4 regions of the Paenibacillus sp. FSL H8-0175 genome follow, and region 4 is predicted to be linked to each of the others. Evidence: predicted binding sites of a transcription regulator. Region 4 holds the regulator's gene; each other region holds the start of a gene.
The links. The regulator Rex, encoded in region 4, represses fermentation and respiration genes when NADH is low (regulators of the CRP and FNR family bind a similar motif). The targets are predictions, from matches to a motif close to TTGTGAAATATTTCACAA.
Positions count from the first base shown of each region.

Region 1 (8,445 bases), 1.0 Mb from region 4:
TTAGAGGTATTTGGACTGTATAATTCATGATTTGAGATGACATTTCCCCTCCATTTGTACATTCTGATGTTCGTTTCATTGTTTTTCATGAGTATTTTCAATATGCTAAAACCATAAGGCATTACAAATGTAATGTCAAAATAATCGTTAGTTAAAATGGGAGGGCGTCATGTTAGAAATCTTATATAGACGATTGTCAGTGGTGCTGCTTTTGATCCTAGCACTATGTGCTACGGTATTCATTGGCAAAGAAACGGTAATCTCGATCATGACCATTATCTTTTTGTTAGCAGAATTAGGCATCTCTTTTTTACTATTAAAGAAGCGTGAGAAGTTACATGTAGTATTTATTAGTGCGATGGTGGCAGAAGGGTTATTTTTAATCACAAGAAATTTTTGGCTGCTTGCGCTTTCTATCCTCTTGCTGATCATAGCGGGCATATGGAGAGGACTCTTGGGGCAAAAGGTAAGCAGAAGAGTTACTCCGTTTCTAGTGGTTCGTAAAGTGTTATTCAGCATTGCTGCACTTATCGTTACTGCACTTTGGGGTATTGGAATCTATGCAAAACCTATTACAACACCTGTAGCATTAGCTGCTGATACGACAGTGACGATCGATGAACGCAAATTGGATTCTGCAGCAGTGATGCTCAAAGATATTGAAGTAATGAATTCTTTTGGAAGCCGTACAACCGGCTCTGAGGGTCACAATCAGTTTATTGCTTGGCTGAAGCAGCAGGTATCGGATATGGGGCTGCAAGTTTATCGTGATCGCTATACTTTTGACCGATGGGAAGAAAAGAACAGTACTTTAATGATTGATCAGCAAGAAATTCATGTCTCTTCAGCTTTTCCCTATTCCGGGGAAACTGACGAAAAAGGTGTAACTGGGGAGCTGGTGTATACGAAGCGTGGTGAATATGGCCAGGCCAGCGGAAAAATTGCTGTCATTGAAATTGAGAATTTCAGAAATTTTCCAAGTGGGATCGTTATGAATATGCGGGATTCATCACCAATGGACAACCAAATTGCCCCAAATGAAGGCGATCTGGTCCTCACTACAGCTTTAAAAGAAGCTAAATTGGAGCAAGCGAAAGAAAAGGGCGTAAAAGCTGTTGTTTTAGTCTGGAAAGGGGTATCTGACGATAAGGTTGAAGAGCAATATGTGCCTTTTACCACCGATTATGCTGGAATCCCTGCGATTTGGGTTAATGAAACGGAAGGGAAAAAGGTGATCAGCGCAGCTCAGGAGCATAAAGAAGGTACGGTTATTTTAGAAGCGGAAATACAAAAAGATGCCCCAACAGAATCCTTTTATGTGAAAATTGACGGTAAGAATAAAGACGAAGCAATTATCGTAAATACTCATACGGATGGGATAAATGTGGTGGAGGAGAATGGCGCTGTGGGCATGCTGTCTATGATTCGTTACTTACAGCAGGAGCAGCCGGAACGTACGATGATATTTGCTTTTGTGACAGGGCATTTTAGATTACCGGAGTTCAAAGGGTCCTCTCAGGCAACTTCCACCTGGATGGAGGGGCATCGAGAGCTGTGGGATGGCAAGAATGGCCATTTAAAAGCTGTAGCTGGAATTACGGTCGAGCATTTAGGTAGCATGGAGTGGAAGGACGATGATACGGGTCATTATGGTCCAACTGGACAAATAAGTACAGAATATACCTATGCAGGCAATGAAATGATGGCAGGCATTTGGCTGAAGGCTATTGAAAAGACAGATAGCACACGTACTGTATTATTGCGTGGACATAACAAGTTTGAGTTTGGAGAGAGTCAGCCCTTATTTGAAGCAGGGATACCGGTGATTGGTTTCATTCCAATGCCCGACTATCTGCTCGTGGATAGTGACAACAGAGAGATGGACAAATTTGATGCAAAGCTAATGCATACGCAAATTGTATCGTTGCTGAAAGCGGTCAAGCAAGTGGACGGAACGGAGACGACTAAGCTTGGGAAATCAGATGGGTATTCTTTTTTCTACGGTCGTACTAAATGATAGTAGCAGTTCAAGATTTGTCATGACAAAGATGAAATTAGCTTTAATTCAAAAAACACTGATGATTTGAGTCAGTGTTTTTTTGTTGCAAAAAAGGGGATATATTACGGCTCAAAATGAGAAAATATCGTTTTTTTGCCAGCATCGAAGTAGGAGGGAACTTGTGACATCACATATGCACTAATCAATCAATAGCTCCTTCGGGTACTTTTTGTGTTATTCACTGAGTTGTCAGAAAGATTTGACCCTTTCTTGAACGTTTAGGGATTAAGAGATATCTGTGATTGAATTACTTGCAATTTAAGATAAGATGATTTTAATCATTAGGTCACATTATAATTTTGACTGCTCAGTATCAGGTAAATCGGGCTCGCCAACTCTTGCTTTGTGAATTTTTTCTCTTTTTACATAGCAAAGAACGATGAACGTCATACTAAAACGAACAGGCAACGATGTCGCTGAACCTTGCTAAACCTGATATTGAATGCAGCCAACAGTTAGCAGGCCTAATCATAGAAAAATGAACAGTGTTTTGAAGGGAGCATTAAAGAATGGCAATTGATACGGTGCTATGGAGCAGGCTGGTGACAGGCTTGACTCTCGGGTTCCACGTTATTTTTGCGACGATTGGCGTCGGTATACCGCTAATGATCGCTATAGCAGAGTTTATCGGGATTCGGAAGAAGGACCCCCATTATACACTTATGGCAAAGCGGTGGTCTCGAGGATTTGTCATTTCTGTGGCGGTTGGTGTCGTGACCGGTACAGCGATTTCACTACAGCTGGCCCTGGTATGGCCGAATTTTATGAAACTGGCTGGGAATGTCATTGCACTTCCGTTATTCATGGAGGTGTTCGCGTTCTTTTTTGAAGCTATCTTCTTGGGCATTTATTTGTATACGTGGGATCGCTTCAAAAATCCGTATATCCATTGGCTGCTGACGATACCGATTGTCGCCGGGGCAGGCATGTCTGCCGTTTTTATTACGACGGTGAACGGATTCATGAACCAGCCTGAGGGCTTTGTCATGGAAGCAGGCCAATTCACAGCGATTAACCCGGTGCAAGCGATGCTGAATACGGCGACGTTCTCCAAAGTGTTCCATGTATTAAGCTCGGCCTATTTGACTGGAGCTGCCTTGTTAGCCGGGATTGCAGCCTTCGCGATGCTGAGAAAAGGTGTGTCCGCATACCACAAAAAATCTTTAAATCTAATGATGGCAGTCGTTTTACTATTCGGTTTGCTGAACACGTTAGCCGGTGATGTGTCCGCCAAGTTTTTGGCCGAGCATCAGCCAGAGAAGCTTGCAGCGGCAGAGTGGCATTTTGAGACGAGCAGCAGTGTGGATTTGGTGCTATTGGGATGGCTGAATGCAGAGCATAAAGTTCTAGGGGCTCTTCATCTGCCGAAGCTGCTCAGCTTCCTGGCCTTTGGAGACTTTAATGCAGAGGTGACGGGGCTCGAGGAATTCCCCAAGGAAGAATGGCCACCGCTTCTCGTTCATTATCTGTTTGATTTAATGGTCGGAATCGGATTTACTCTGCTCGCGATTTCGTTTCTATATTTTCTGTTTGTGTTCTGGAAAAAGCGTAATGAGCTTAACAAATGGATGCTTCGCATCATCGCACTGAGCGCCCCTCTCGCTTTTCTGGCTGTTGAGCTGGGATGGTTTTATGCAGAGGTTGGCCGACAGCCGTGGATTATCCGTGGATATATGCGTGTTGAGGAGGCGGCCACGTCTTCACCGAATGTAAGAATTATATTCTTCGCCTTATTGCTCTTGTACATCGTACTCGGCAGTATGTGTGTAATCGTGCTAAGACGCTTGTTCAACAATAATCCGGCAGAAGCTGAGATGGAGAAATGGATGAAGGATCATCCTAATCAATCTGCGGAAAAGGGGGGCACTGAATGATGAGTTACGAATTGATTGGCATCTCGGTGCTCTGGCTGTTTTTGTACGGCTATTTAATTATAGCTTCCATTGATTTCGGAGCGGGCTTCTTCGCCTTTTATGCACGTTTAACGAAGCAGGATCATCTCATTAATCGTCTGATTTCCCGATATTTATCACCCGTATGGGAGATTACAAATGTATTTTTTATCTTTTTCTATATTGGCATCGTCGGATTTTTTCCGGACACAGCCTATTATTATGGCTCCGCGTTACTTGTTCCGGGAAGCATTGCAGTGATTCTTCTTGCGATTCGCGGTTCATTCTATGCTTTTGAAAATTACGGTTCCAAGAAAAACATAGTATATCTTTTTTTGTACGGAGCTACAGGTTTGCTTATTCCAGCATCGTTGTCAGTGGCGCTAACTTTGTCTGAAGGCGGCTTTATCGTGAAGCAGGGGGAGACGGTTTCTCTGGATTACTGGGCGCTGTTTACCAATCCGTTATCGTGGAGTATCGTTGGACTGGCAATCGTGTCCGTTTTGTTCATTAGCGGCTCATTTCTGACATTTTACGCTTCTCGGGCGGAGGATCATTCCGCGTTGAAGCTGATGCGCAACTACGCCCTGTTTTGGAGCACACCGACGATAATCCTCGCACTGACAGCATTTATCTATTTGGGTCAACACAATGAGCGCCATTTTCAAAATATGATGGATTTATGGTGGTTGCTGGCACTTTCCGTTGCTTTCTTTATGATCGCGATGTGGCTGTTATATAACGGACGCCGTTACGGATTAGCTTTAATATGCGTCATGTTGCAGTTTTTCTGTGCCTTTTTCGCTTATGGGATTGGGCAATACCCTTATATTCTTGATCCGTATATCACGATTCAGAGCAGTGCAACTTCACCGGCAATGGGTTTAGCGTTAGTAATTGTGTTTATCGGCGGTCTATGCCTGTTGATCCCATCCCTTATTCTGGTCTTCAAACTCTTCCTGTTTGATGCGGATTATGTAAAAGGGAAAAAATAAAGCTGTTTAATCCATTACGGCATGTTTGAGGTTTCCCTACAAGCCTATAGATAAGGGAGGTGTGATCTGTGAAGAGGAAATCCAGTCTGATTTCTCAACAAATGTCTTCACAAAGGAAAAACAGGGCTCTCCTCGCAATCATTTCGCTCGCGCTCGGTATAGCTATTGTGAGTCAGGCTGGACTGCTTGCTGAAGCAGTCCAACGGATTTTTGTCGAGAAAGCTTCATTTTCATCGGTTATCCTGTTGCTCGGCATACTTCTAACTGTTATGGCTGTACGCACACTGTTGTCTTATGGAAACGGTATAGTTGGCTTACATATGGCTGCCACTGCTAAGACAAATATGCGCGCTGCCGTGCTGCAAAACTTGACTCATGCCTCCATGCCTTCAACCCTTCGTGGACAGACGGGAGGAAAGGTCAGTATTGCTCTGGATGCTGTGGATGAGGCCGATAGTTATTTCAGTCAATACATGCCGCGTATGATGGAAGCTGCTATCATCCCGGTTCTGATTTTGGTCGTTACATTTATCCAACATGCCAACACAGGTTTCATTCTATTGTTTACTGCTCCGTTCATCCCGCTATTCATGATTTTGGTAGGGCTGAAAACGAAGAACAAATCCGAAGAAAAATATGCGCAACTGGCTGAGTTCTCAGGGACGTTTCTGGATTCTCTTCAAGGACTGGTGACATTGAAAATATTTGGACGGGCTTACCGTCAGCAACAGGAGATCGAGCGCAGTAGCTTGGGTTATCGTGATGCCACAATGGGCATTTTGAAGATTGCGTTTACGAATACCTTCATGCTGGAATCGATCGTAATGCTTAGCATTGGCATTGTCGCTCTTGAACTGGCCATCCAGTTGCTCGTTTTCAAAGCTATGACGTTCCACACCGCCTTTCTCGTTTTGCTGCTCGTTCCCGAGTTTTACAACCTGTTAAAGAATACGGGAACGGCCTTTCACAGTGGCCGGACAAGTATGGGTGCGGTTCGTAAGGTGGAACAGATGCTTGAGGAAACGGCAGGGGGGAGCAGGGACGCTAATGGCATTGAAGGAGCATTAACAACCGATGGAATCGACGAGATCGACAGCATGGATAAGGTCGGTGATAGGACCGACAGAATAAGCAAATTGGAACTCACCCATTCTGGAGACCTTTTAATACCGCCGTCCATCGTAATTGACCAACTCCGGTTTCAGTATGCTCCAGATTCTTTCGAGCTTAAGACGGGGCGGATCCAGCTTAGTCCAGGAGAACACATTGCCATTGTTGGCAAAAGCGGTTCCGGCAAAACGACTTTGCTACATCTCATTGCCGGTCTGCTGAAACCAGAATCGGGAACGCTTCTGGTGAATGGAAGTCCACTCTCGCAATACGATGAAACCGAATGGTTCGAACATGTTAGCTACATTACACAGCATCCGTATATTTTTGCAGGCACATTTTCTGAAAATATTGCGATTGGTGCTCGTGGGAGCATCTCCAGAGCAGAAATTGAGCGGGCGGGGGAAGAAGCAGGACTCGCTGCGCTTACAGCCCAATTAGAGCATGGATTTGATACCTTTGTTGGTGAAGGAGGCCGGGGACTGTCTGGTGGGGAAAAGCAACGGCTTGCCTTAGCACGCGCTTTTTTGAAGCGTCCTGCTATCATTTTGTTTGATGAACCCACAGTTGGACTGGATTTGCACACCGAGCGGGTACTGCAACGCTCCATAGCCAAACTGGCAAAAACGGCTACAATGATTACGGTAGCTCACCGATTATATACGATTCAACAAGCCGACAAGATTTTGTTTATGGACAATGGAGTGTTGGTGGACTCGGGACGACATGACGAGCTTCTGGAGCGCCTGCCTCAGTATGCCGAGATGATTGATGTAGAGCGGAAAGGGGGGATATCCTCATGAATGAACTGGCTGTTCTGTCAAAGGCGATGATTCAGGAGCGCAAGGATATCATTCTTTCGATTTTGGGTGGATTTATCGCCGGCATAGCCGGTGTGGCACTCTTTTCTGCGAGCGGATATCTGATTTCGCAAACGGTATTTGCGCCACCGCTTTATACTTTAATTGTACTCACCTCCATGGTCAAACTGCTGGGTCTGCTTCGGGCGGCGAGTCGTTATGGAGAACGCTTGTATTCTCACCGGGCGACATTCTCCATGCTTAGCCGTTTACGTACATCCTTTTTTGCCAAGCTTATTCCTTTAACGCCTGGTATATTGAACAAAAATCGAAGCGGGGATCTGCTTGCGCGGATCGTTGGGGATGTGGAAAGTTTGCAAAATTATTTTTTGCGAGTCGCTTATCCTCCGATCATGGTCGTCATGGTGTTTTTGGCTACGGTGCTGTTTACTTCTACCTTTTCGATCTGGATTGCCGTTTTGTTTGTAATAGGTATGCTGGTAACGGCATTCGTTGTACCGGGAATTGTGTTACTCGGGCAGCGGAGAATACATGGACGCGTTCGTGAGCAGAGGGCGCAGCTGTCCACGGAAGTTACCGAAGTGTTGTACGGTTTCCGGGATTTAAAAGTATATGGTCAATTGGCACAGCGGGAGGAACATCTCCAGCATGCTTCCACTGTATTGGCAGCTGAGCAGCAACGAGCAGCCGGGCAACTGCTGCGCGGGCAATCGATGCACACTTTTGTTACGTTTTTCGTTTCCTGGGGAGTGCTTACGCTTGGCGCCTATTTAATTATGGAAGGAGCGCTTGCAGGCGTATTTCTTGCCATGCTGGTTATGGCATCACAAACCGTATTTGAAGAAGCGGCGGCTATGGCCACATTACCCGCGTATAAAGAGGATAGCGAACACGCAGCCAAACGACTGACGGAAACAGTTCAGACCTTTGATGAGCAGTCTTCGCAGCCAAGTGGCACATTGTCTGTTGATCATGCCGTTACGATGGAGCTATCCGATGTTACGTTTCAATATGAAGGGGAATGGAGACCGGCGCTCAGGGATGTATCCCTGCAGATTTTACCTGGTTCCAAAACGGCGATTGTCGGGCCGAGTGGATCAGGAAAATCAACGATTATCGAATTGCTGCTCAAGCTGCGAACACCAACGGCCGGTGATATACGGTTAAACGGCATTTCGGTGAAGGAACTGGATGAAACGAGCATTTGGCAAACGGCTACTGTAGTGTTTCAGCAAAGTCATTTCTTCCGGGGAACGATCCGGGACAACCTGCTGCTGAATGGAGAAGAACATGCAGACGAACAATTGTTGGATGTGCTAGCAAAAATGCAGCTGCCCGATACATCGTTGACCGATATGGTGTATGAAAAAGGGGAGAATCTGTCAGACGGCGAGAAGCAGAGGTTGGCTCTGGCGCGAGCGATGCTCCGCAAAGGACGGGTATGGCTTCTGGACGAACCCACTTCATCGCTGGATTATGTGACAGAGCATCATGTTTTGAAGCATCTCTACGCACAGGCGGCTAATGATACGCTTCTCCTGATTTGTCATCGGCTAACCGGATTGGAA
Region 1 is NZ_CP150299.1:3,686,611-3,695,055, forward strand. It holds gene MHH46_RS16375 (TetR/AcrR family transcriptional regulator) at 1-89, opposite strand, end outside; gene MHH46_RS16380 (hypothetical protein) at 170-2,017, shown strand; gene MHH46_RS16385 (cytochrome ubiquinol oxidase subunit I) at 2,569-3,933, shown strand; gene MHH46_RS16390 (cytochrome d ubiquinol oxidase subunit II) at 3,930-4,946, shown strand; gene cydD (thiol reductant ABC exporter subunit CydD) at 5,015-6,859, shown strand; gene cydC (thiol reductant ABC exporter subunit CydC) at 6,856-8,445, shown strand, end outside.
Region 1: MHH46_RS16385 (cytochrome ubiquinol oxidase subunit I) is a predicted target of Rex. The motif match lies at 2,403-2,420, and genes of this name have one in related genera.

Region 2 (8,445 bases), 2.5 Mb from region 4:
TATTTATATTGATGATAAAATACCTGCTTCCGAACGGTCATTGATTCCCCTCGTTTGTGATGGTTTGGGCAATATCGTCTGGATTCCGGGCGTAAGACGCTCGATGCATGCCGCAGTAGGGCGGCACACGACCTCCGTACTTCTATTGTCTCTGGCAGAGCTGGATGACCACGAAGTCACGTAATGGTCGAAGTAAGTCTTTCATAGTATAACTTAGGAGGTTTCGCAAGTTGCAAAACGATATTCAAGAAGTATTGATCACCGAAGAGGAACTTCAGCAGAAAATTAAGGAGCTCGGTCGAACACTGAGCGAAGAATACGCAGGTCGTACCCCTTTAGTAATTTGTGTACTAAAAGGTGCGTTTATATTTATGGCAGATTTGGTTAAAGCCATTACAGTACCTGTTGAGATGGATTTCATGGCAGTGTCCAGCTATGGAGCATCCACCAAGTCCTCTGGAGTAGTCAAAATTATTAAGGATTTGGATGTATCGGTAGAAGGCCGCGATATCTTGATCGTTGAAGATATTATTGACAGTGGTCTTACACTCAGCTATTTAATTGAGTTGCTCCGCAACCGGAATGCTGCTACTATCTCTGTGGTTACCTTGTTTGATAAACCATCAGGCCGCACTGTTAATCTTGAAGCCAGCTACACAGGCTTCGTGTTACCTGACGAATTTGTAGTAGGCTACGGATTGGATTATGCCGAGCGGTATCGGAACCTCCCATATGTTGGAGTACTGAAACCTGAGATTTATTCCAATTGAACTAAGGACTGCCTCGATCATACGGATCGGATACCCACAACTTCCTTTATTTGAGGTGTCCCAAGAGGCTATGGTACAATAACTTGAGTGTTGTGAGAGGAGGTAGGGGATGAATCGGTTCATCCGGAATTCTGGTTTTTATTTGATTTTATTTTTAGTCGTGGTGGGTATTGTCCAGTTTGTGAGCAATGGAAATGAAGCCGCCGATTTCCCTAGATACGACGAGTTACGGCAGGAGATCAAGAACAACAATGTGAAGGATTTGACGGTTCAGTTTGAGGGTAATGCCTTTCTGGTCACAGGTGAGTATAGAGAGCTGCCTGCCGATACTAAATCGAAAAGCTTCTCCACATATATTCCTCCTACAGATGCCGCTATCAATGAACTGATTCAAGCCAGTGATGTTAATGGGATTGAATTAACTCAGAAGAAAATGGAAGGTACCAGCATTTGGCTGACATTCCTTTCTTCAATTATCCCACTGGTAATTATGTTCATCTTGTTCTTCTTCCTGTTTAACCAGGCGCAAGGTGGCGGCGGTAAAGTCATGAATTTCGGCAAGAGCAAGGCTCGGTTATATAATGAAGAGAAGAAGAAAATCAGCTTTGAGGATGTAGCAGGGGCGGACGAAGAGAAGCAAGAGCTTGTCGAAGTCGTTGAGTTCCTAAAAGATCCACGCAAATTTGCAGCTGTCGGCGCACGTATTCCTAAGGGCGTATTGCTTGTAGGTCCTCCGGGAACAGGTAAAACATTGCTTGCCCGTGCGGTAGCAGGTGAAGCTGGCGTTCCTTTCTTTAGTATTTCCGGTTCTGACTTTGTGGAAATGTTCGTGGGTGTCGGTGCTTCTCGGGTACGTGATTTGTTCGAGAATGCTAAGAAGAATGCTCCATGTATTATCTTCATTGATGAAATTGATGCTGTGGGTCGTCAGCGTGGCGCCGGTCTTGGTGGCGGACATGACGAGCGTGAACAGACGCTTAACCAATTGCTGGTTGAGATGGATGGATTCGGTGGTAACGAAGGCATTATTATTGTAGCGGCGACTAACCGCGCTGATATACTTGATCCGGCATTGCTTCGTCCAGGACGTTTTGACCGTCAAATTACGGTTGACCGTCCTGATGTGAAAGGCCGTGAAGCTGTACTTAAGGTTCACGCTCGTAACAAACCGCTTACGAAAGATGTAAGACTGGATGTTGTTGCTAAACGCACAACCGGATTCACAGGTGCTGATCTGGAGAATCTGCTGAATGAGGCAGCTTTGCTAGCTGCACGTCGTAACCGTAAAGATATTTCCATGATTGAAGTGGATGAAGCTATTGACCGTGTTATCGTAGGTACTGAGAAACGCAGCCGTGTGATCAGTGACCGCGAGAAACGTATTGTAGCTTATCATGAAGCAGGCCATACTATTGCAGGTTACTTCCTTGAGCACGCCGATATGGTGCATAAAGTTACTATTATCCCACGCGGACGTGCAGGCGGATATGTTATTATGCTTCCGAAGGAAGATCGGATGATCGTTACCAAACAGGAGCTTTTGGATAAGGTTACTGGATTACTTGGTGGACGTGTTGCTGAAGAATTGTTTATTGGTGAGATCGGTACGGGTGCATACAGTGACTTCCAACAGGCTACGCGCATCGTGCGTGCCATGATTATGGAGTACGGTATGAGCGATAAGCTTGGACCTATGCAGTTCGGATCTTCTCAAGGTCAAGTATTCTTGGGTCGTGATATTGGGCATGAACAGAATTACAGTGACTCCATTGCTTATGAGATTGATCAGGAAATGCAGAACTTTATTACTTCGAGTTACGAACGTTGTAAAGATCTGTTGATCAAACACTCCAAAGAAATGCACTTGATTGCCAATACATTACTTGAGAAAGAAACACTTGAGCTTGATCAGATCACACAACTGATTGAACAAGGATTCCTTTCCGAGGATGGTAAACCAGAGGGTGGCGAAGGTGTTGCCCATGAAGTTGGCGAGCCTGTCATCGACAATATCGGTGATGTGCGAGTTCGCATTCAAGGCAAGCCTGAGGATGAACAGTCCACACTTCCTGACCTGTCGAAGGATATCCCGAATAACCCTGATTCTGAGGGTAATGACGGTTCCGGTGATGACAACAAAGGTGGGGGCACTAGCCTTACCTAATTGGGTCCACCATTCATATGATGTAAATTTATCCGGAGAACGTAACTGTTCTCCGGATTTTTTATTTTAATTTTTAAGGGATTCTATGCCTTAAAGCCTGTCCAGTTACATTGACAGAGGCTGGAACGTTGTGTACATTAGTGATTAATATTACTTACTATTTATATCAGCATGTTCATTTTTTCACCATGATGGCGCATGCCATTTGATAACATCATGTCGGCGAAAAGCCGCGAGGATTTAAGGGGGAGAACAATCGGTGGAAGCTCTGGCGCTTGAGCGCAAGCAGGAACAGAATCGAGAACTTCGTATACGTCTTGAACAGCTTAAAAAGGAACGAAACGCAATCATTTTAGCTCATTATTATCAACGTGATGAAATTCAGGAGGTTGCCGATTTCCGGGGCGACTCTTTTTTACTCGCTCAGAAGGCTGCAGAGACAGATGCAGAAGTTATTGTATTCTGCGGTGTTCATTTCATGGGGGAAAGTGCAAAAATTCTAGCCCCGAACAAAACCGTCCTTATTCCTGATGAACGTGCAGGCTGTCCAATGGCAGATATGGTCAATGTAGACGGTTTGCGTAAGCTAAAAGCTCAACATCCAAATGCTAAAGTAGTCACTTATATCAACTCGTCCGCCGAGATTAAAGCAGAAACCGATATTTGTTGTACCTCTGCTAATGCTGTGAAAGTAATCGAATCCCTTGACGCCGAAGAGATTATTTGGGTCCCAGATAAGAATCTTGGTCAATATGTACAAGATCAGACGGGCAAGAAGCTGATTATTTGGGAAGGCTATTGCAACACTCACGACATGTTGACCGTCAAAGATGTAGTAGAAATGAGAGCAAAATATCCAGATGCGGAATTTGTAGTTCATCCAGAGTGTCGTCCTGAAGTAGTCGCCATGGGTGACTATGTAGGCAGCACTACATCAATTCTGGAGTATTGCCGGAAATCGGATCGTAAGCAATTTATCGTTGGAACGGAAGATGGTACCGGATATCAGCTTCGTAAGGATAGTCCAGATAAAGAATTCCATTTTGCTACCAAATTTCTTGTTTGTCCTAATATGAAAGTTAATAATCTAAAAAAACTGGTGAAATGCCTGGAGACGATGAAGCCACAAATCTATGTACCGCCTGCTGTCGCCGACAAAGCCAGAACATCCCTAGAGCGCATGCTACAAGTCCGGTAGCATGCGCTACTCTTTCGTTGAAACAGGTGAAAAGCGGTCATGATTCCACAATATTTGGTTGATTTTGATCTTCGGGATATTCCTACGGTAAAGACAGATTGTATTGTTATTGGTTCAGGGATTGCCGGGTTATTCACAGCTATTAAAGCCAGTGAAGATCGGCGTGTCATAATGATCACAAAGAAATCAGTAATGGAAAGTAATACTCGCTATGCACAGGGGGGGATCGCAGCTGTTATAGCTGAGGATGATTCCCCTGCTTACCACCGGCAGGATACCTTAATGGCCGGAGCAGGTCTTTGCTCCTCAACAGCTGTCGATGCACTTGTTAATGAAGGGCCGGAAGGCGTTCATGAGTTAATTCGCTTAGGAACTCTGTTTGATAAGGAAGATGGGGTACTGGCTTTGACTCAGGAAGGTGCACACAGCCACCGCCGTATTTTACATGCTAATGGGGATGCTACAGGTTATGAGATTGTTCGTGCATTGGCGGAACAGGTAGCCGAACATGAGAATATTGAGGTCTGGGATGATCATTATGTTATCGATCTCATCACTGAAGGTGGAGAATGTGTAGGCGCATTATTGCAACGGCCCGGTGGTGGAAGGTTGTTCCTGCAAGGGGATGCGACCATTCTGTGCTCTGGTGGAGCAGGACAATTATATCGATACACTACCAACCCAGAAGTAGCTACAGGAGATGGAGTAGCGATCGCCTATCGCGCTGGCGCTCATATACGAGATATGGAATTTATTCAATTTCATCCTACAGCACTTAGTTACCCGGGAGCTCCTAGATTTTTAATCTCCGAAGCTGTGCGCGGGGAAGGAGCAGTCTTGCGCAATATTAATGGAGAACGGTTCATGGAACGTTATCATGACCTGCTTGAGCTGGCTCCGCGGGATATTGTAGCACGAGCTATTGTAAGTGAAATGGAACATACTAAATCAACGTTCGTTTATTTGGATATTACACATGAATCTCCAGAGATGGTGAAGCATCGGTTTCCCACAATATATGAGACATGTATGGGCTATGGACTGGATATTACAAGTGATTGGATTCCAGTGGCTCCCGCTGCGCATTATATGATGGGGGGGATTAAGACCGATCTGAATGGAGAGAGCACTATCCCACGTCTGTTTGCTTGCGGAGAGGTTTCCTCCACAGGCCTGCATGGCGCTAACCGTTTAGCTAGTAATTCATTATCTGAGGCCATTGTATTCGGACAGCGTATTATTGATCGGATTCATGAGCTTTCCCCGCTGGACCGTGATGTTTTATCGGTTAACAGTAACGAGGGACGTGTAGATTCGCCAACTCAAGCTATTGTGGAACGTCGTTTGAAGCTACAGAAGGTAATGGTTCGATATGCCGGACTACGTCGTAACGAAGAGATGTTACTTAAAGGACTAGATGAATTAAAACGACAGCTGCCAATCTTTGGATCAGCTTTGTCCAAACGTGAGGAATATGAATTTGCTAATATGCTGACCTGCTGTTTGCTTGTGACAGAGTCTGCTCTGGCACGGGAAGAGAGCCGCGGGGCGCATTACCGTGAGGATTATCCGCAGCGGGATGATGATCAGTGGCGTAAGCACCTGCTTCAAATTCGCGAACTGGGAATAGTGGAGGAATTAAGCGATGATGTTTAATGGTTACAATGAAGAGCTAGTACAATCCATCAAGGCCTGGTTGCGGGAAGATGTTGGTTCCGGAGATGTAACCACGCAGATGACGATTCCAGTGGGCCATGAGTCCAAAGGGATTATTCATGCCAAGGAAGACGGGATAATTTGTGGCATCCCAATTGCAGAGTTGGTTTTTGAAATTGTGGATCCGACGCTTAGTTTTACAGCCCTTGTCGAGGAAGGTCAAGCTGTAACCAAAGGGACTGTAATTATTGAGGTTGAGGGCAGCACACATGCGATTCTAACAGGTGAGCGGCTTGCGCTTAACTTGATGCAGCGTCTTTCGGGTGTGGCATCACGTACAGCTTCTTTCGTGCAGGTGCTGGAGGGATTACCGACTCGTCTAGTGGACACACGTAAGACTACACCAGGTCACCGGATGCTAGAGAAATATGCTGTTCGTATTGGTGGAGGCTATAATCACCGTTTTGGCTTATATGATGCAGTTATGATCAAGGATAATCATATCAAAGGCGCGGGTGGTATTCGGCAGGCTGTAGGTCGTGCCCGGAAGAACATCCCGCATACGATGAGCATCGAAGTGGAGACCGAGAATTTAGAGCAAGTCGAAGAGGCGCTGGCAGCAGGTACTGATATTATAATGCTCGATAACATGTCTAACGATATGATGAAGCAAGCCGTGGCTAGGATTAAATCGAAAGCTCCGCATGTTAAGACAGAGGCTTCTGGCAATGTATCGTTAGAAACCTTACGCGGGATTGCTGAAACGGGTGTGGATGTGATTTCTGTCGGGCGCCTTACGTACTCCTTCTCCAGTCTGGATATCAGTCTAGACCTTAATGCCAAGAAGGAAGGGCCTTTGTCATGATGCTTGCTGTCGATATCGGTAATACCAATATTGTTCTCGGTGTATATAGAAAACGCGAATTGCTGCATCATTTTCGGCTAAGTACTGCGCGTCAATCGACCGTGGATGAATATGGAGTAATGATACACAATCTTTTTCACATGTCAGGTATATCTGTCAAAGACGTTGAAGGTGTAATTATATCTTCGGTTGTTCCGCCACTAGTTAAGACTATTGAGGATATGTGTATTAAATATATAGGGAAAGACCCATTGATTGTTGGACCAGGGATTAAGACGGGGCTTAACTTACGTTATGAGAATCCGCGTGAAATTGGCGCAGACCGGATTGTTAATGCAGTTGCTGCGATTGAACAATACAAATGTCCACTTGTCGTTGTTGATTTTGGTACGGCTACGACTTTTGATTGCATTGATGCAGGTGCTAATTATCTTGGTGGCGCGATTGTCCCCGGTCTAGGCATTTCAACGGAGGCATTATACCAGCGGGCATCTAAGCTGCCGCGAATTGAATTGGAGAAGCCTAAAAAGGTCATCGGGCGTAATACGGTGCACGCGATGCAGGCCGGGATTATTTTTGGCTATGCGGGTCAGGTTGAGGGCATTGTTAAACGAATTAAAGTCGAGATGAACGCTCCCGAACTGAAGGTTATTTCGACCGGAGGCCTTGCCTCGCTAATTGCGGGTGAAACGGACTGTATCGATGAAGTAAATCCTATGTTAACGCTAGAAGGATTAAGAATTATTTACGATCGTAACCAATAAAGATAAAGAAGCCTAAAAGGCGAAGAGATAGGAGGGCTATGCACCCAATGGAAAAAAAGAAGGATCGACTAATCCGCGGCACGGCTCTTAATGGTAAAGTGAGAGCGTTTGCTGTCCGCACAACTGAATTGGTTGAAGAACTGAGACGCAGACACGATACGTATCCAACGGCTACAGCCGCAATGGGACGTACAGTTACCGCTGCAGCCATGATGGGCGCTATGCTCAAGGGTAGTGAGAAGCTGAGTATTATGGTTAAAGGGAATGGACCGATCGGACAAATCGTTGCAGAATCCAATGCATTGGGAGAAGTGCGTGGTTATGTGCATAATCCTCACATTCATTTACCGAGCAATAGCATGGGGAAGCTGGATGTAGCTGGAGCGGTGGGAACTGAAGGGTTCATTGATGTTATAAAAGATTTAGGTATGAAAGAGCCGTACAGAGGTAGTATTCCTATTATCTCCGGGGAGCTTGGCGATGATTTTACCTATTATTTTGCGGTTTCTGAGCAAACTCCAGCTGCGGTCGGCCTAGGTGTACTGGTAGATACCGATGAGTCAGTAATTGTGGCTGGAGGATTTATTGTTCAGCTTCTTCCTGGTCTGACTGATGCGGAGATCACAGAGATTGAAAAAGCTGTAGGGGCGATGCCTTCTGTAACAGCGCTTCTCGATCAGGGGCTGGAGCCAGAAGAAATGCTGCGCTACCTGTTGCCGGATGCAGTGGTTATGGATGAACTGGATATTAACTTTGCTTGTCAGTGTTCGCGTGAGCGGGTAGAGCAGACATTGGTTAGCTTAGGACGGGATGAACTGGAGAGATTAATTGCAGAAGATGAACAGGCTGAAGTCGTATGCCATTTTTGCAATGAGGCTTATGTTTTCAATAAGGACGATTTACAGGTCATTTTAGAACAAGCGAATTCGTAGGGTATTGGGATGATGACGAGACAGGAACGTGCACTTCGCAATACGGTTATTATTCTAGCTGTTGCAACTTTAATGCTCGGGGGTCTATTATTCTGG
Region 2 is NZ_CP150299.1:71,632-80,076, forward strand. It holds gene tilS (tRNA lysidine(34) synthetase TilS) at 1-184, shown strand, start outside; gene hpt (hypoxanthine phosphoribosyltransferase) at 231-770, shown strand; gene ftsH (ATP-dependent zinc metalloprotease FtsH) at 880-2,934, shown strand; gene nadA (quinolinate synthase NadA) at 3,194-4,132, shown strand; gene nadB (L-aspartate oxidase) at 4,172-5,788, shown strand; gene nadC (carboxylating nicotinate-nucleotide diphosphorylase) at 5,778-6,653, shown strand; gene MHH46_RS00360 (type III pantothenate kinase) at 6,650-7,417, shown strand; gene hslO (Hsp33 family molecular chaperone HslO) at 7,465-8,349, shown strand; gene MHH46_RS00370 (peptidylprolyl isomerase) at 8,359-8,445, shown strand, end outside.
Region 2: nadA (quinolinate synthase NadA) is a predicted target of Rex. The motif match lies at 3,106-3,123, and genes of this name have one in related genera.

Region 3 (8,445 bases), 3.3 Mb from region 4:
ACATTACATTTCCAATCTCCCAGAAAATCCATCCATCCTTGCGTACATCAGAACAATTTACTATCCATCTTTTTTAAAAACCGATTATTAGCGATTAAGCCTTTCACTCTCTTCGTTGTATTAGGCCCTTTCGGTGTGCTACCTCTTCTATTCAGCAAAATCCACCGTAGACATGCCCAAGCTTCAAAGATCTCAAGTTCTTCCTGATCCATATCATTTTCCAATAGATAAGCAGTTCGGAACACATCAGCATAACGCTCAGAGATATATATTTTCAGCAGAATAAGTGACCAGGCAAAATCATATCTAGAGTCTCCCAACTGGCCGTTCGTCCAATCGATTATGGTATATCGCTCTTTATCCTCCACTATATTTCCGATATGAAAATCCCCATGAATGATACAGTCTTGCTTCATTGGAGTTTGCTCAACAAGAGCAGTCAACACATTATAAATATCAGATTGTTCTTTGGCTTCAGGGAAAAAGTAGCCGATGAAATCGTATTTTGGCAGTTGTATATTTCCAATCTCTTCAACGCGAATCTTATGTATTTTTGCTAATAGGCTTGCGAGTTCCTTCATTTTCCTGGTATTCATTTTATGAATAGGGGTTCCGTCAAAACTTGTTAACAACACCTTATGTCCCTCCGGATTGATTCCCCAGCCCACTGGTTTAGAGACGGCTACTCCTCGTTCGGATAGAACATCCAATAAACGATATTGAAACTGGACATCCGGTCTGGATTCCTTATTCCATGTTTTCAGTACATAGCTCTCTTGATCAGAATTAATCCTCATGACCTCAGCTTCAAATCCTTGATCCATTGTATGCGCAGTTAAGCTGTCTTCCTGATTTAATAAGTCGTTTATGATTTCGTTGTGCTCTAGCCAATTTATGATAGATATAGGAGTTTTCAAAAATGGGTCTTCCTTTCGGATGATTGTATAGACTCTATGATTCTTCTGGAATGCCCGCTACGATCTCAAGCAAATTTCCTTCTGGGTCAGCTACAACAGATTCACGCAACCCATAGGGCTGCGAAATAGGTTCTTTTACAGGAGTCGCTCCTGCCTTTACCAGACGCTCAAATTCCTTGTCAACGTCCTCAGGTGAGGGAACGCCAAATGAAATTTCCATAGTCCCGTTTATCCCTCTGGGATAGGTTAGCTGTGACATATTCAGTGCATCCCGCTGACACAAATTAAAGAATACACCACTCTTCAGTTGAACCCCGGTAAATACGCCACCATCCCATTCTATAGCTATTTTCATGACGTCACGATAAAAGGTAACCATCTTTTCCATGTCTTTCACAAAAAAAGTGATCGCGCCGATTTCCATAAAATACACCTACTATTCTAAAATATTCCTTTTACGGTTATAGAAATAGTAACATAGGCTTTAAAATTATGAAATGAACTATAAAATAATAAAAAGCCCTGTAGAAACTCTACAGAGCTTAGTTACTGGGCAAAAGTATTTTTACAAATAACATAAAATAGATTGTTCTATCCAGTACATAAATACAGTATCCGGGCTTTCCTTTTCAAACTTTTTCATTTTTAAATACATATCCATTCCATCAGAAACATCATGCCATAAATCCGTAAATACAAAATCATATTTTTCCTTAGACATATGTTGTTCTGCATATTCGAAAGCATCTGCTTGGATAAGCCTGATCTTGTGAGCATTACTGAATTGTGGCAGTACATATTTATTAAATAAATCAATGACATCTTGATTTTTTTCAACAACCGTTATGCTTTCAACATTAACTTTTTCAGAAACCATATAAGCATAATAGCCAAGTCCAAGCCCAAATGTAAGAACATTCCCAAACGCTTTATGAACAGCTTCTTTCATTGTTTCTATTTCATTTGGTGTGATCGTCATCCAGATTCTTTCATTCTCCAAGACAGCCGGGAACATGAATTCAGTTTGAAAAAAACCAACCTGAGGAATTTGTCTTCCCTCTTCTGTCCGGATGATATCATTGCAAACAAAACCTTCAAAAGGTTTATATTTTTCATATTTTAATTCACTATTATTAATCTTTATAGTTGGTATCTTGATATTTTTATAATATGGATTGTCATAATATTCATTTGCATCAAGCTTATGAAGCATATTGCTAAAATATTGGTTGAACAATTCCTTATCATCAACATTATCAACCGTATCCATCCCAAAAGCAGCAGCCAGCATTAAACCAAAAGCGTATTCATAAGATACACCACAGTTTACGATTTCTTCAATTTCTTCTTTGTTAATAAAGTCGGGGGTATTATTCAAATAGCGGCTTAGTAAAGCAAACACTTTATAGTTATCTTCTTTTACTTTTTCTTTTATTACGTTATTAAATTCCATATTCTCACCTATTAATTAGAATTTGTTCCTATGTCTCATGTTAGTCTTTCCGGATTGACTAGTAGGCAATACTCTCATTTTACCATTTAAAAATCCAGAAGAACAAAAACCGCTTTACTAATCCGTGACAGTTACCACTTCTACAGTGAGAAAATCTCACGCCAAATCTTCTAGTTATATGGTTTATGGTCCATTTTCCGCCTAATCCGCTCAATATTTCGTTACCCTATGTTAGAATAGACGACTTGTATAATTTGTGAAAACTTTCACTAATAATCATGATTGATGGTATACTTAATAAGAAGATGAACTAAAGAGAATAACGATGGAAACTGTGGACGTAACCGTAGAAGATTTGAAGTTTGGAGAACAACAGCGACGCGCGCGCTTCTCCACTTCCAACTCCCTCTGATACTTCCTTTCTTTTTTGTCGGGTTCTTTTGGTACATCTTAATAGAGAAATATAAAAGTGGAGGGTTAACAATGAAAAAGAAAGCAGCTGGTGCTCTGAGTCTCGTCCTCTCTGTCATGCTCGTTACCGCAGGTTGCGGTAATGGAAACGACAAGGTGAACGAGAGCAAGAGTAATAACAACGAGAAAAAAGAAGTTGAAGCCGTCTCCGGGGCATCTGAAGCAAGCTACACACCATTCGATCAATTAAAAGATAAATATGATATCATCATTGTCGGTGCGGGTGGTGCGGGAATGTCCGCGGCGCTTGAGGCCAAAGAGAAAGGCATGAACCCTGTTATTTTGGAAAAAATGCCGGTTGCCGGCGGGAACACAACCAAATCCTCTTCGGGGATGAACGCTTCTGAAACGAAATTCCAAAAAGAACAAAACATTGAAGACAGCAATGATTTATTTTATGAAGAGTCATTAAAAGGTGGCCATGACACTAACGACAAAGAAATGCTTCGTTTCTTCGTTGATAATTCCGCGAGTGCGATCGATTGGCTGGATTCCATCGGAATCCGCTTGAACAATATCACCATTACAGGCGGCATGAACGAAAAACGTACACACCGTCCTGAAGATGGCTCTGCTGTGGGTCAATACCTTGTCAAAGGTTTAGTAAAAAACGTACAAGAGAAAGAAATCCCACTTTTCGTGAATGCTGATGTCAAAGAAATCACTGAAAAAGATGGCAAAGTAAATGGCGTCAAGGTCCTCTTTAACCAAACAGAGGAAAAAACAATTACGGCAGATGCTGTCGTTGTAACCACTGGCGGATTCGGTGCCAATATGGATTTGATCTCCGAAGTAAGACCTGACTTGGAAGGCTACGTTACTACTAACCAAATCGGCAGTACCGGGGACGGCATCAAGATGATTGAGAAACTCGGCGGCACAACCGTCGATATGGATCAAATCCAAGTTCACCCGACTGTGCAGCAAGAAAAATCCTACCTCATCGGCGAAGCTGTTCGTGGGGAAGGCGCTATCCTTGTTTCCAGTGAAGGTACACGGTTCACCAATGAATTGGATACCCGTGATAAAGTAACAGCTTCCATCAATACACTGCCTGAAAAAGCAGCTACGCTGGTCTTTGATTCCGGTGTTAAATCCCGTGTGAAGGCTGTTGAACAATATGACAAAATGGGCTTCGTGATTCAGGCGGATTCCATCGAAGCTTTGGCCAAAGAAATCGGTGTTCCAGAGGATAAGCTGGCAACAACGCTTGATACTTGGAACAGCGCCGTTAAGAATAAAAAGGATGCCGAATTTGGCAGAACTACAGGAATGGACAATGACCTGTCCACTGGTCCTTTCTACGCTATTAAAATTGCTCCTGGGATTCACTACACCATGGGTGGCGTGAAGATCAATACGAACACAGAGGTTCTAAATAAAGATGGTGAAGCTATCCCTGGTCTGTTTGCGGCAGGCGAAGTTACAGGCGGCTTACACGGACAAAACCGGATTGGCGGCAACTCTGTTGCAGAAATCATTATTTTTGGTCGTCAAGCTGGGATCAAATCTGCTGAATTCATAAAAGCAAAATAAGTAGATAACAGATACTATAGGCCTCACAGCAAAAAGCTCAAGCATCGGCAAGTTAGCCGCTGGCTTGAGCTTTTTTAATGGGATTAATCGCCAATAGTTCGGATAATAGTATCAAACGGATCTAATTCCAGGGTTTGTTGTCCATATTCCGTATCGATCGTAGTTTTTTGAAGCTGGTCGCTATTGTTAATCACGACGAGTATTTTACTTTCTGGATAATAAGCACACTCTGTATATAAATTATCCGTAATATACTTTGTTTCCTTTAACTCATTGCCGGCAAAACGGATCACATTTAACAGCAATCTTGTATTTTCAAAGCTTAAGGTGAAAGAAGGCAGGTAGATCCCCGTTCCTTTACCAAAGGCATGGGTGGACAATGTTATCATCCCACTCTTTTCACACAATACCGCTGCTGAGCCATCCGTAAGATAGATGTTATTTTTAGGTGTTATGCTGGCTCCTTCAGGCACTAAACCTTGCTCATCTCTAGCCTCAAATGTCCATCTTCCATGAGCTACCTTGGAGCCTGTATCCTCATCCAGACCAAGCACATGTGCCATTCTGAAAAAGCTGTCATAACCATCAAGCGCCGAAGGCTGATTGATACCTATAAAAGTACCGCCCTCATAAACCCATTCTGTCAGTAAGTCCACGCACTTATGGTCACTCCAATATTCTCCACCACTCCATGCTGAACCTGCCGAGCCGGCATTGATCACTACATCACACTCTTGTAATACTCCCTTACGGATATCTTCAAAATCAATAAACTGGACTTCAATCGGCAATCCGGACAAAGCCTCATTGATATGAATCAGATCATGCATATACGTTTCATGGAAATGCCCGGACAAGGTCCACGATCTCAATTTGCCCCAAGCGTGCAAAATGGCTACCTTCGTCTTAATGTGATACGGTTTGCCTTTATGATGCAGCTCTTTAATTTCTCTGAATTCATCCGCGATCTTTTCGATATAATCACAAAAATCCGGATAAGGCTCTACAAGATGCAAATATCCGCCCAGTCCAATCCGATCTATAGGTTCTCTGAGCAAGGCGCGCCGGATATTAATCCAATACTTTTTGGCATCGAGCGTAGGGTTACCTCCCTCCATAAACGTAGGAAGCCCTCCCAATCCAACCGGAAATAAATAGGGATGCAGCCGAATCTCATGGGTATCTACTTTTACACCAGAGCAAAGCCTTGCCTCATACCCTGAGAACACACATTTAATCATCCCGTCAAAACCAAACTCCTCAAAACGGTCATTGTAAGGCTCCATGCCAACCCAACTATCATCATAGAAGACATACGCCAGCTTATCGTGCTTATGCACAATATCAATTAATTGCTTACCAAATTCGATGACAAAATCATTGATAAATGCCATATAGTCCAGCTTCCGCTGCTGCGCCGGGATATGACTGACCCGATATTTCCCACCATTCACAAAATCCTCAGCCGTGAGCGAATACCCATATTTTTTGGCAAACAGATCAAGCGCCCTTGAGCTTACCGTAAAATCATATGAACCCCAGTCCGAGAACAAATGGCGATTGCGCTCATCACTGCCCCAGATCCAGGCGAAATTATAAAAGAGGGAGGTGAACCGAACCACTGTTGTTTCCTTATGCTTATGACACCAATCTTCTATCCAATGGAGTAAATATTTTTGCGTTTCTACATAGATGGGATCAATCTGCATCAGATGCTCTTTTTCCCAGTGATTCGTGGTGTGATTGTACATGGAGATCTCTTCCCAAATCCGGTAGACCATGAAGCTGACTGTGTATTTATGCCAAGGCGTTATTCCGGTAATGACTACATTTCCCGATTCCCGCTCATAATTCCACAGTTCTCTTGGAACCTCTTCGCCCGTCGTTCGGTCAAAAACCTGCCAGTACTTAAACGCCTCTTTGGAATCATTCACTCGGAATTGTTCAGCAAAAAAATCCTCCATCAGATAGATGGATAAATAATCCTGTACCGCTACCTTCGGATTAGTTATTAAAAAACTCTGCTGCAGTTTATCTGAATTCTGGGACGCCCATTCGTTATGATCTCTGATGATGCAGATTGTAGAATAAATGCCGTATCCTGCGTTGATAATCTCATCGGACAACTGTGTGCCGTCACTGTCACGGATGACATCGGCACCCCAACGTTCAGCTAATTCCAGGGTCAATGCCTCATAACCGGATTCTCCCGGCAGTGTAAAGGCCCCCGTTGTTTGTTTGGACAACTTGGATCCCTCCTATTTAAGCATATCGGATAGAAAAGCTAATGCTAAGCCTTGCCCCCAGCCTTGAATCCAGTCTTTTGGAATATTGCGGTATCCTTCCCGATCCTTCATAACCGCTGTTCCGCCAGAGACACCCAGTACCCGTCCATCTTCACTGATATTGTTCAAAATACCTTTCAGGGCTTTTTGCACATATTTGGTATGCAGCGGATTGCCGTTATTGATCATAGCAGCCGCAATACCGCAAGACGCGGATACTTCTTCATAAGACTCCTCGTCATCGAGTACTGTCCGCCACAGGCCGTTCTCCGTTTGCACCAGCTTGAGTGCGGCCAGCTGATCGCGCAGCGAACACTCCACGTCCATACACTGCGGATACAGATACCATTCTTTCAAAAGCTTTTTAACTTGCGACATGGTGTATGCGCCCCAAGCATTCGCTCTGCCCCAGAATAGTCCAGACATGTGATCCTGCTTCACATTATTGTAGCCATGGTACCAAAACCCGCTGCTAGGATCTTGCAGGTATTTGATATGCCAATAATATTGATTCAAGGCATCTTGAATCATTTCCTGATCCTTTAATTTGCTTCCTACACGGAGCAGGAAAAATGCCGCCATAAACAAGGTATCCGCCCATGCCTGTTCTGGAAAATCATTAGAAATAGAGACGGTATGCTGCAACACATGATCTCCGAATCTAAGCGCATTGTTCTGCAGATAATCTACTTTACTCATCACAATATCCCAATATTTCTGATTGCCTGTTTCCTCATACAAAGTGATCAGCATATGGCCCATGGCACAGGTATTTACCGTCCAATCCGGCAGACCCAGCTCGATATATTCATCTGCCCACTGGACAAGCATATCCAAATACTCTTTATTTCCAGTAGTTTCATAAGCTCTGGTTACCCCATAATAAGCCACACCACAAGGCCAGTCCCATGTTAAATCCATCGCCATTGTTTTTCTGACCACTTTGTCGATGACCCTTAAAATCTCTTCTCTGTCATAAGTTAATTGAAGCATCTTGTTTCTCCTCTCTTTCGCACACGCCCCCAAAGGCGCTTGAGAGCTGTCCGTCCATATTGTAAACGCTTTACTAACTCTATTGTAAGTAGTAAAATGGTCTGATTCTAAGCATATTCATAACTAAACTGTGCAATTTCAACCATTAACTTTTGTTCGCTATATCTTGGAATTAGCCGTGACTACAGAGAATATTTGGACTTCCGGCCGCTGTTGTCGTAAGAATTTCTTGATTTTATACCGCTCTTCGCGGTGGAAATCTGCAGACAAAGGCGGACGCTAACGCTCCTACAGTTCCAAACTTCTCCTCCGCCACTTTTTTCCCAAATTGTATAATATCAAGTTCTCTTTATATAGTTGAATTTGATATAACGTTAACCTATAATCTACTCAACCTACGTAATAAGAATGGGAGTATTGAGAATATGCCCAGAAAAAAGAAGCCCGTCATTGAATACCGCCACTACAGCTTACCGATAAACTTTCCTATCTTGCTGTTAAGTGGTGAACGTTGGAAGATTTCTGATATTAAAAGTGAACATCTGCATTTCCATAATCATTTGGAGATTGGCATTTGCCATTCGGATAGCGGCATCATGGAGATCAAAGGAGAATCTGTGCCTTTTAAAGCCGGAGATGTGACCTTCATCCCTAGGTATCTCCCTCATACAACTTATAGTTCGCCGAATGAAGCCAGTCTGTGGTCTTATATCTTTTTTTCGCCTGAGGAGCTTTTTCAGCAATCCTTCAAAAGCGCTTACAGCAACTTTGAGCCGAATCTGTGGGCAAT
Region 3 is NZ_CP150299.1:873,439-881,883, reverse strand. It holds gene MHH46_RS03855 (aminoglycoside phosphotransferase family protein) at 48-917, opposite strand; gene MHH46_RS03850 (VOC family protein) at 952-1,341, opposite strand; gene MHH46_RS03845 (hypothetical protein) at 1,483-2,370, opposite strand; gene MHH46_RS03840 (flavocytochrome c) at 2,854-4,377, shown strand; gene gnpA (1,3-beta-galactosyl-N-acetylhexosamine phosphorylase) at 4,461-6,623, opposite strand; gene MHH46_RS03830 (glycoside hydrolase family 88 protein) at 6,636-7,655, opposite strand; gene MHH46_RS03825 (AraC family transcriptional regulator) at 8,081-8,445, shown strand, end outside.
Region 3: MHH46_RS03840 (flavocytochrome c) is a predicted target of Rex. The motif match lies at 2,625-2,642, and genes of this name have one in related genera.

Region 4 (8,445 bases):
AGCGGGAAGCGGAGACGCTACAGCCCGAAGGTGATCTGACTTTCTATCGTCAATTAGCGCTTGCAGTAGGAGATTGGACGGAGTTAGCGCCACCTAGAGATGAGCATGCTGAGAATCCGCTAGCGAATTTATCTTTTACTGATTATATGGACGAAGTAACCAAACGACTTAAAGACACATTACCGCAGTATGAAAGCCGGGAAGCTCAGGATATTATGATCAATGAGGTGATGACGGCACTTGCCGAAGACAAACACCTACTGATCGAAGCGGGCACAGGAACCGGTAAATCGCTCGGTTATTTGTTGCCTGCCATTTATCAAAGCGTTCGCACCAATGAAAAAGTCATGGTCAGCACTCATACCATTAATCTGCAGGACCAATTGCGCGAGCGGGATATCCCTTTGTTAACGCAGGTAGTTCCTTTTCCGTTTAAAGCTGCTATTTTTAAGGGAAGAGGGCATTATTTGTGTCTGCGTAAGTTTGAGCATAAAATTAATAAAAAGGACTTTATAAGCCCAAGGGAAGATGCGCTTACTGCCGCTCAGATGATTGTATGGCTCACTCAAAGTGAATCAGGGGATGATGAAGAGCTGAATTTAAGCGGCCGGGGCGGTGATTTCTGGGAGACGGTGGCAAGCGATACCGATTCCTGTCTGGGCCGTTCTTGTCCTTGGTTCCGCAAATGTTATTATCATAGGGCCAAGCATGAAGCTGGGATTGCTGATGTGGTTATTACGAACCACTCCAAGCTATTCGCAGATGTTAAGGCTGGGCACCAGCTGCTTCCGGCTTACGAGCATCTTGTCATTGATGAAGCACATCATTTAGAAGATGTGGCTGGTAAACATCTTGGCATGCATATGAAGCATTTCACGGTGGCACACACGTTATCGCGACTGTATAAAGATAGCCGAAACGGACAGCTCCCTGCTCTGCGTCAAATATTACAGTCGTCAGGCAGTGAAGAGGCTTCAGAATGGAGCGGAGTCATCGATCGGATCTACCCGGATCTGCTTACTGTCAAAGAAACCTGGGATGCACTCAGCGACAAGCTGTTCAGCCTATTGCCGGAACGCAGTGATGCAGGGGCAGGAGAAGCGGGACAACTGGTTATGCGGTTGCTTCCCGCCCGTAAGCCGAAGGATTGGGATGAATTGGTTGCGCTAGAGAACACTATGAATCTGACGTTAAGCGACATCATCCGTAAGGGTGATAAAATGCTTAACGAGATGCGTGACCAGGAAAGCCAATCCTCAGCAGACAGCCTTGTTACTGATATTAGCGGTTTATTTAAAGATTTGGCTTCCATACGTGAGCAAGTAAGATTCTTTATGGGGCTGAATGACGATAATGTAGTATATTGGCTGGAGGCAAATGGAAATTACCGTAGCAAATCCCTACAGCTGTATGCCGTCCCTGTGGATGTTAGCATCCAGCTTAAAGAGTTGTTCTTCGATAAGAAAAAAAGCATCGTGCTTACCTCGGCGACGCTATCTGTAGATAAATCTTTTCAATTTATGATTGATAATCTCGGACTTAACGAAGCTGCAGAAGAGGGACGTCTAATGACCTCACTCCTTCCATCTCCCTTTAAATATCGCGAGCAGGCACTGCTAGTTATACCGCGTGATTTTCCTAGTGTGAAGGGCAGTGTGGGCGATGCTCGATTTGTCGATACACTCGTACAGTCATTATCGGAAGCTGCTAAAACAACACGTGGGCGGATGCTGGTTCTGTTTACTTCTTATAAAATGCTGCGTCAGGTATATGATCCGCTTAAAGAGGCTTTAGCCTCACAAGAGATTACGGTGCTTGGTCAAGGCGTGGAAGGTGGCAGCCGGAGCAAGCTGATCCGCCGCTTTCAGGACAGTGCAGCATCCGTATTGCTGGGGACGAGCAGCTTCTGGGAAGGTGTAGATATTCCAGGTGAAGCACTGACTTGCCTGGCCATCGTGAGACTTCCATTTCAACCGCCGAATCACCCGTTGGCGGAAGCGAAGTCGGAGTTATTACAGGCCCAGAAGAAGAATCCGTTCATGAAATTATCTGTTCCTCAAGCGGTTATTCGTTTTAAGCAGGGATTCGGAAGACTGGTTCGCACGGCGCAGGATCGCGGAATAGTTATTGTTTATGATACAAGGGTTATTGAATCTCATTACGGGAAGTATTTCCTTTATTCATTGCCTGGTCCCAAAATGGAGCATATGCTTACTGATCAAATGGTCCCACGCATAGCGGAATGGCTAGAGGATGGCGGCGCTTCTTAAAACGCTCGTCTTCAGTTTAGCTCCTCCTTATCCTTAAGGGCGGTGTGTTACAGTACCGTCCTTAATAAGGAGAGGTAGACGTTTGAATATGGATTTTCACAAGAACATTACTATTTTTAGGAGGAAAAATATGAAATCGGATAAAATATCAGAAGCCGTTGTTCGCAGACTGCCTGTGTACTTGCGTTTTTTGAATGATCTCCAGAATCGCGAAATATTAACAGTTTCCTCTCAGGAACTTGGGCAAAAGCTTGATCTTAATCCCGCACAGATTCGTAAGGATTTAGCATATTTTGGTGACTTCGGCAGAAAAGGTATCGGCTATGATGTAACGTATCTTATTGAGAAAATCCGTCATATCCTGAAGCTGGATCAACAGCTTAATGTAGCTTTAGTTGGAGCAGGTAATCTCGGACATGCCTTGTCTAATTACAATGCATATCTCAAAGATACTATGAAAATCACGGCTATATTTGATTCGTACGCTCCTAAGGTTGGACGTAAGATCAACTCACTTACTGTGCAACCGATGGATGAACTAGGCAGCACAATTCGTGAGCAAGGTATTCGCATTGCCATTATTACCGTACCTGATTCAGAAGCTCAAAATGTAGCAGATATCCTCATTTCTTCTGGGATTGAAGCGATTTTGAACTTTGCCCCTGTGATTCTGAAGACACCACCGAATATCCGGGTGCATGCAGCTGATTTTACAACTGATCTGCAAAGTCTTGCTTATTACTTGCGGGATGGAAAGGAAGAAAGTGAACATGAACAACAATAAAACGATAATTAAGGGCGGGTATTTTCTGACTCCGGGAACGGATGAGCCGGTTCTGAGTGGATATATGACTATTGAAGATGATTTAATCACTTACATAGGAAAAGAAGAGCCTCAGATGGAAGCTGGAGTGCAAGTGGTTGATGGCAGCCGTCTGCTGTTCATGCCTGGACTTGTAAACACACACGGTCATGCGGCGATGTCTTTGCTGCGTGGATATGGAGATGATTTAGCGCTACAAGTGTGGCTTCAGGAGAAGATGTGGCCAATGGAGGAAAAGTTCACCGGTGATGATGTATACTGGGGAACCTCCTTATCTGTATTGGAAATGCTGAAGGGTGGAACTACGACCTTCCTCGATATGTATGATCATATGGACCGAGTAGCCGAGGTAGCTGAGTTATCAGGTATCCGTTCCGTATTGATGCGTGGTGTGATCGGGTTATGTCCAGAGGATGTACAGAATCACAAGCTTGCGGAAGCGATTTCTTTTGCCCGTAACTGGCATGGAAAGGCTGACGGTAGAATTACTACTATGATCTCGCCACACGCCCCTTATACTTGCCCTCCTGACTTCCTGGTTAAGTTCGTGCAGGCAGCGCATGATCTGGATTTACCAATGCATACGCATATGTCCGAAACGAAACGTGAAGTGGAACAAAATGTGGCGGATTACGGGTTGCGTCCTGTAGCTCACTTAGAGAAGCTTGGAATGTTCACACGTCCCTCGATAGTTGCACATGGTGTTCATTTAAATGATGAAGAGATTGAGATCTTGGCTCGCCATAATGTGGGTGTATCTCATAATCCGGGCAGTAATTTGAAGCTGGCTAGCGGAGTGGCTCGGGTTACTGATCTTCTAAAAGCTGGTGTGAAGGTGTCTCTTGGCACGGATGGCGCGGCAAGCAACAATAACTTGGATATGTTTGAAGAGATGCGGCTTGCAGCTCTCATTCATAAGGGTGTCAGCGGTGATCCAACGGCTGTCCCTGCTCCAGAAGCTCTGCGTATGGCTACAGAATATGGCGCGCAGTCCATCTTTTTAAATAATGTAGGCAGACTTGCTGGAGGGATGAAAGCAGATTTCATTGCTATTGATATCGATCAGCCGCATTTGCTGCCACACACAGATCTGTTGTCTCATGCAGTTTACTCTGCTAGCGCTAAGGATGTTGAGCATGTGTGGGTGAATGGTAAACAGGTCATCAAGCATGGACAATGCTTAACCCTGGATGAGGAAGCTATCCGGCGTAAAGCGCAAGAAGCCTTCGAAGGTTTATTGAAGCGTTAAGTCTGGAGAATAACGAATAAATAATAGGCTGTGACTTTTTGCTTTTAGCAAAAGTTGCGGCCTTTTGTGTATTTTTAAGGCTGGGAAAGCTAGAAAATTATGAAATTTTGGATAAACGCGCGGGTGTGTTATATAATCAAAAAAGATATATTACTAGAAAGGGAGCTGTACCTTGAAGAAAAGGAAAAAATGGATCCTCCTGGGGTCAGTTCTGATTCTGCTCCTGGGGTTTGGACTTATCCAGTTCTATGCCTATATTATGAAAGATCAATGGAACGAGCGTGATATCGCTAAGGATGTTGCCAAAACCAGAGCGGGTCTAACAGAGGTAACCAAAGCACAAAAATCGGTTTGGGATGAAAATGCAGTGTACTGGGTATTAACAGGGAAAAATGAAGCCGGGACTGCTCTTATGGTCTGGGTCCGCTTTACGGTAGATGGAAAATTTGCTGAAGGCGACGACGCAGTGTTTGCTGAGGAACTAAGTAAAGGAACCTCGGAAGCCCAAATACGCGGCATTATCAAAGCTGATCTTCCGGACATAACGATTGAACGCTTGCTGCCGGGAGTATATAACGGAGAGTATGCTTGGCAGCTTTTTTATAAACAGAGCGGTCGGTATTATTATCAATTTTATCGCTTTTCGGATGGGTCCCGAATGGGCGAAGGTTACAGTTTACCTAAAAGTTAAGCTGAACATAAGGAAATTAAGGGTGGCATAGTAAACAAGCGAACTTATTATAAGTTCGCTTGTTTACATTTATTTGATGTACAAAAGTGATATACTGAATGGGTGGTTATCACCGAGTATTCTCTTATATTCACATACGAAAATAGGCCGATTGATTAAAAATCAAGGCCGATTTTGTCGAAAGTGAGGAATTTATTTGGTATTGATGGAAATATTTAAAAAATTAAATTTTAAATATATTCACATTTATTTTGAAATTAGTATATACACCTGTGATATACTACTACTTGTAATTAGAACAGCAATAAGAGACTTCAGTCTCTCTGATGAGCTCTCAAGTAGCTATAAATTATTATAATGAGCTTTATATTTTGTCATCTTTGAGAGGAGGACGTTTCTTGAAATTACGTCTTGTACCTGTGCTGATAACGTCTCTACTGTCGGCTACTCTATTGTTTGGTGGCTTCTTTTTGTATCGTCAGTTTGCAATGCAGGAACCACTTCAGAAGATTGTATCTCAATATGAGGGCGTCAATAATTCTCATATCAGTATTAACCGCAATGAGGTCACTTTGAAACTTGATCTCCAGCCAGGCACGAAATTACGTGAACTGGTTCAGTACGTCTCCCAAGAAGGAAAATCGATGATTGATGGACGTACACTAAAACTTGATGTAGAACAGAACTCCAGTGAACTGCTGGATGAATACTGGGATAAAGCGATGTTCTCTGTAGCCGAAGCCATGGAGAGCCGTAAATATACACTTATACCCACAGAACTTGATGGACTCAAAGCGCAATATCCGCAATATAAAAATGTGATAGCCTCAACAGAAATTGATGACAATAATGTCTATGTAAGCTTGAGTAATGGAAAAGAAAGCAAATTTATTATTTTGCCGCGTAAACCTGCGACATTGGGGGTATGGAATAATGCCTAAATACCTTAAAGAAATTCTAATCGGATTTATTCCTGTCTTGTTTATTTTTTTGGCTTTTCTAGGCATTAATATATTCCCGATTGTAATTGCTGCTGGGATGCTCACGGCCTTACTTATCATTGCTCATTTAAGAGGCGGACTTGCGGTAAATGCAGGTGCCGGGAAGAAACGCAAGAAGGATGGACCTTCAAAGCTTACTTTTGAAGAAATTGGCGGGCAAGACAATGCAAAACAGGAGCTTCGTGAAGCGTTGGATTTTTTGATCCGGCATGAGGAAATCAGCAAATTCGGGATTCGGCCTTTGAAAGGGATTCTGCTTACAGGCCCTCCAGGAACAGGTAAGACCCTTATGGCTAGAGCAGCAGCACATTATACGAACTCTGTATTTGTGGCAGCATCAGGCAGTGAGTTTGTAGAAATGTACGTAGGTGTCGGTGCCGGCCGTATCCGCGATTTGTTTAAGGATGCCCGTACCCGCGCCCTTAAGGAAAACAAGCAAAGCGCTATTATTTTCATAGATGAAATTGACGTAATTGGCGGTAAGCGTGAGGGCGGACAGCAGCGAGAATATGATCAGACCTTGAATCAGCTGTTGACTGAGATGGACGGGATCTATAACAACGAAACACCACGCATTCTACTGGTAGCAGCCACTAACCGTAAAGAAATGCTTGATTCAGCATTGCTGCGTCCTGGCCGGTTTGACCGTCATATTCAAGTGGACATGCCTGATAAAAAAGGCCGCAGATCGATTCTCGAATTGCATGCCCAAAATAAGCCGCTTCATGCCAATGTGAACCTCGACAAAATTTCCGAAGAAGCCTATGGTTTTTCCGGTGCTCAGCTCGAAAGTGTTATGAATGAGGCAGCAATTTATATGATGCGTGAGGAATTGACAGAGGTTGAGCAGCGGCATCTGTCGATGGCGATTGACAAGGTTATGATGGGGGAAAAAACGGACAGAGAAACTAACCACGAAGAGAAAAAACGTGTGGCGATCCACGAATTGGGACATGCCATTATGGCAGAACTGCTTCGTCCGGGAAGTGTCAGTCAGGTTACGCTGACTCCGCGGGGGCAAGCCCTTGGTTATGTACGTCACAATCCTCAGCAAGAGCAGTATCTGTACACCAAAGATTATCTCGAAGATCAGATTATGATCGCACTTGGTGGAGCGGCTGCAGAAGAAATGTATTATGGCGGACGAAGCACAGGTTCACGTGGCGATTTTGATCAGGCCCTGAATATTGTCGAAACCATGATGAAATCCGGATTGACTTCGTTGGGTATTGCCAAGCTGGAAATGGTTACCACTGAAGAGCTTATGAAGGAAAACAGTAAAATATTGGACGAGTTGATGGTACGTACTCACGACCACCTTGAAAAGCAACGAAATGTATTTGATTACTCCCTTGACATTTTAATGAAGGAAGAAGTGCTCTCTGGAGAGCAATTTCGATGTCAATTTCGTGACAGCGTGCGTTTACCAGCATAAATATTTATGCTGGTTATTTTTTTTTACTTTTCAGGCATGCTAAGATATCATTATATGTCGGGCTTTATAAATTTTTGCGACAGACAAGGTACAATACAAAAGTATAGATACCTGAAAGGATGGAGACTTTTTTATGAATTTCAAGAAAATTGGTGTCATCGGCGGTGGCACAATGGGACAAGGGATTGCCGAAATGCTGGCAGCCAAGGGCCTGGATGTATTGCTGGTGGAGAAAACCCCTGAGAAACTGGACTACTCCTACGAAATGATCGAGACAAGTCTAGATAAGCAACTGGAGAAATGGGCGATCACTCAAGCTGAGAAGAAGCTGATTCTTAGCCGCATTCAAAAAGTGACACATTTCGCAGAGCTGAGCTCTTGTGACATGGTTATCGAAACAATCGTTGAGGATTTAGAAGAAAAGAAAAAAATATTGAATCAACTGGATCAAGTATGTCCAAACCACATTATTCTTGCCAGCAATACGTCAACACTTAGCTTGACTGAACTTGCAAGTTCTACAATGTATCCGGAACGCGTGATCGGAATGCATTTCATATACCCTGTAGCTAAAGTGGATCTTGTTGAAATTGTACGCGGTCTGAAAACTTCAGATGCTACTTTTGAAGATACAAAATCCTTTGTTGATGAAATTGTTGAGAAAAAAGGTGTAATGATTTATGAATCCCCAGGATTTGTAACATCACGCCTCATTTGCTTGTTTATCAACGAAGCTATGCATGTACTGCAAGAGGGCGTTGCCTCCGCACAGGATATTGACGATGCTATGCGTATTGGTTATCAATTCCAATATGGACCGCTTGAAATGGCTGACAGATTTGGTCTGGATTCGGTTCTTGCTGCACTCGAAAATATGTTCCGTGAATATGGTGAGCTGAAATATCGTCCTTCCACGATCCTTAAGAAGATGGTGCGTGCAGGACAATTGGGTATGAAATCAGGCGAAGGCTTCTTC
Region 4 is NZ_CP150299.1:4,733,439-4,741,883, reverse strand. It holds gene dinG (ATP-dependent DNA helicase DinG) at 1-2,270, shown strand, start outside; gene MHH46_RS21095 (redox-sensing transcriptional repressor Rex) at 2,401-3,054, shown strand; gene MHH46_RS21090 (amidohydrolase) at 3,041-4,342, shown strand; gene MHH46_RS21085 (DUF5590 domain-containing protein) at 4,602-5,033, shown strand; gene MHH46_RS21080 (hypothetical protein) at 5,432-5,974, shown strand; gene MHH46_RS21075 (AAA family ATPase) at 5,967-7,469, shown strand; gene MHH46_RS21070 (3-hydroxyacyl-CoA dehydrogenase family protein) at 7,603-8,445, shown strand, end outside.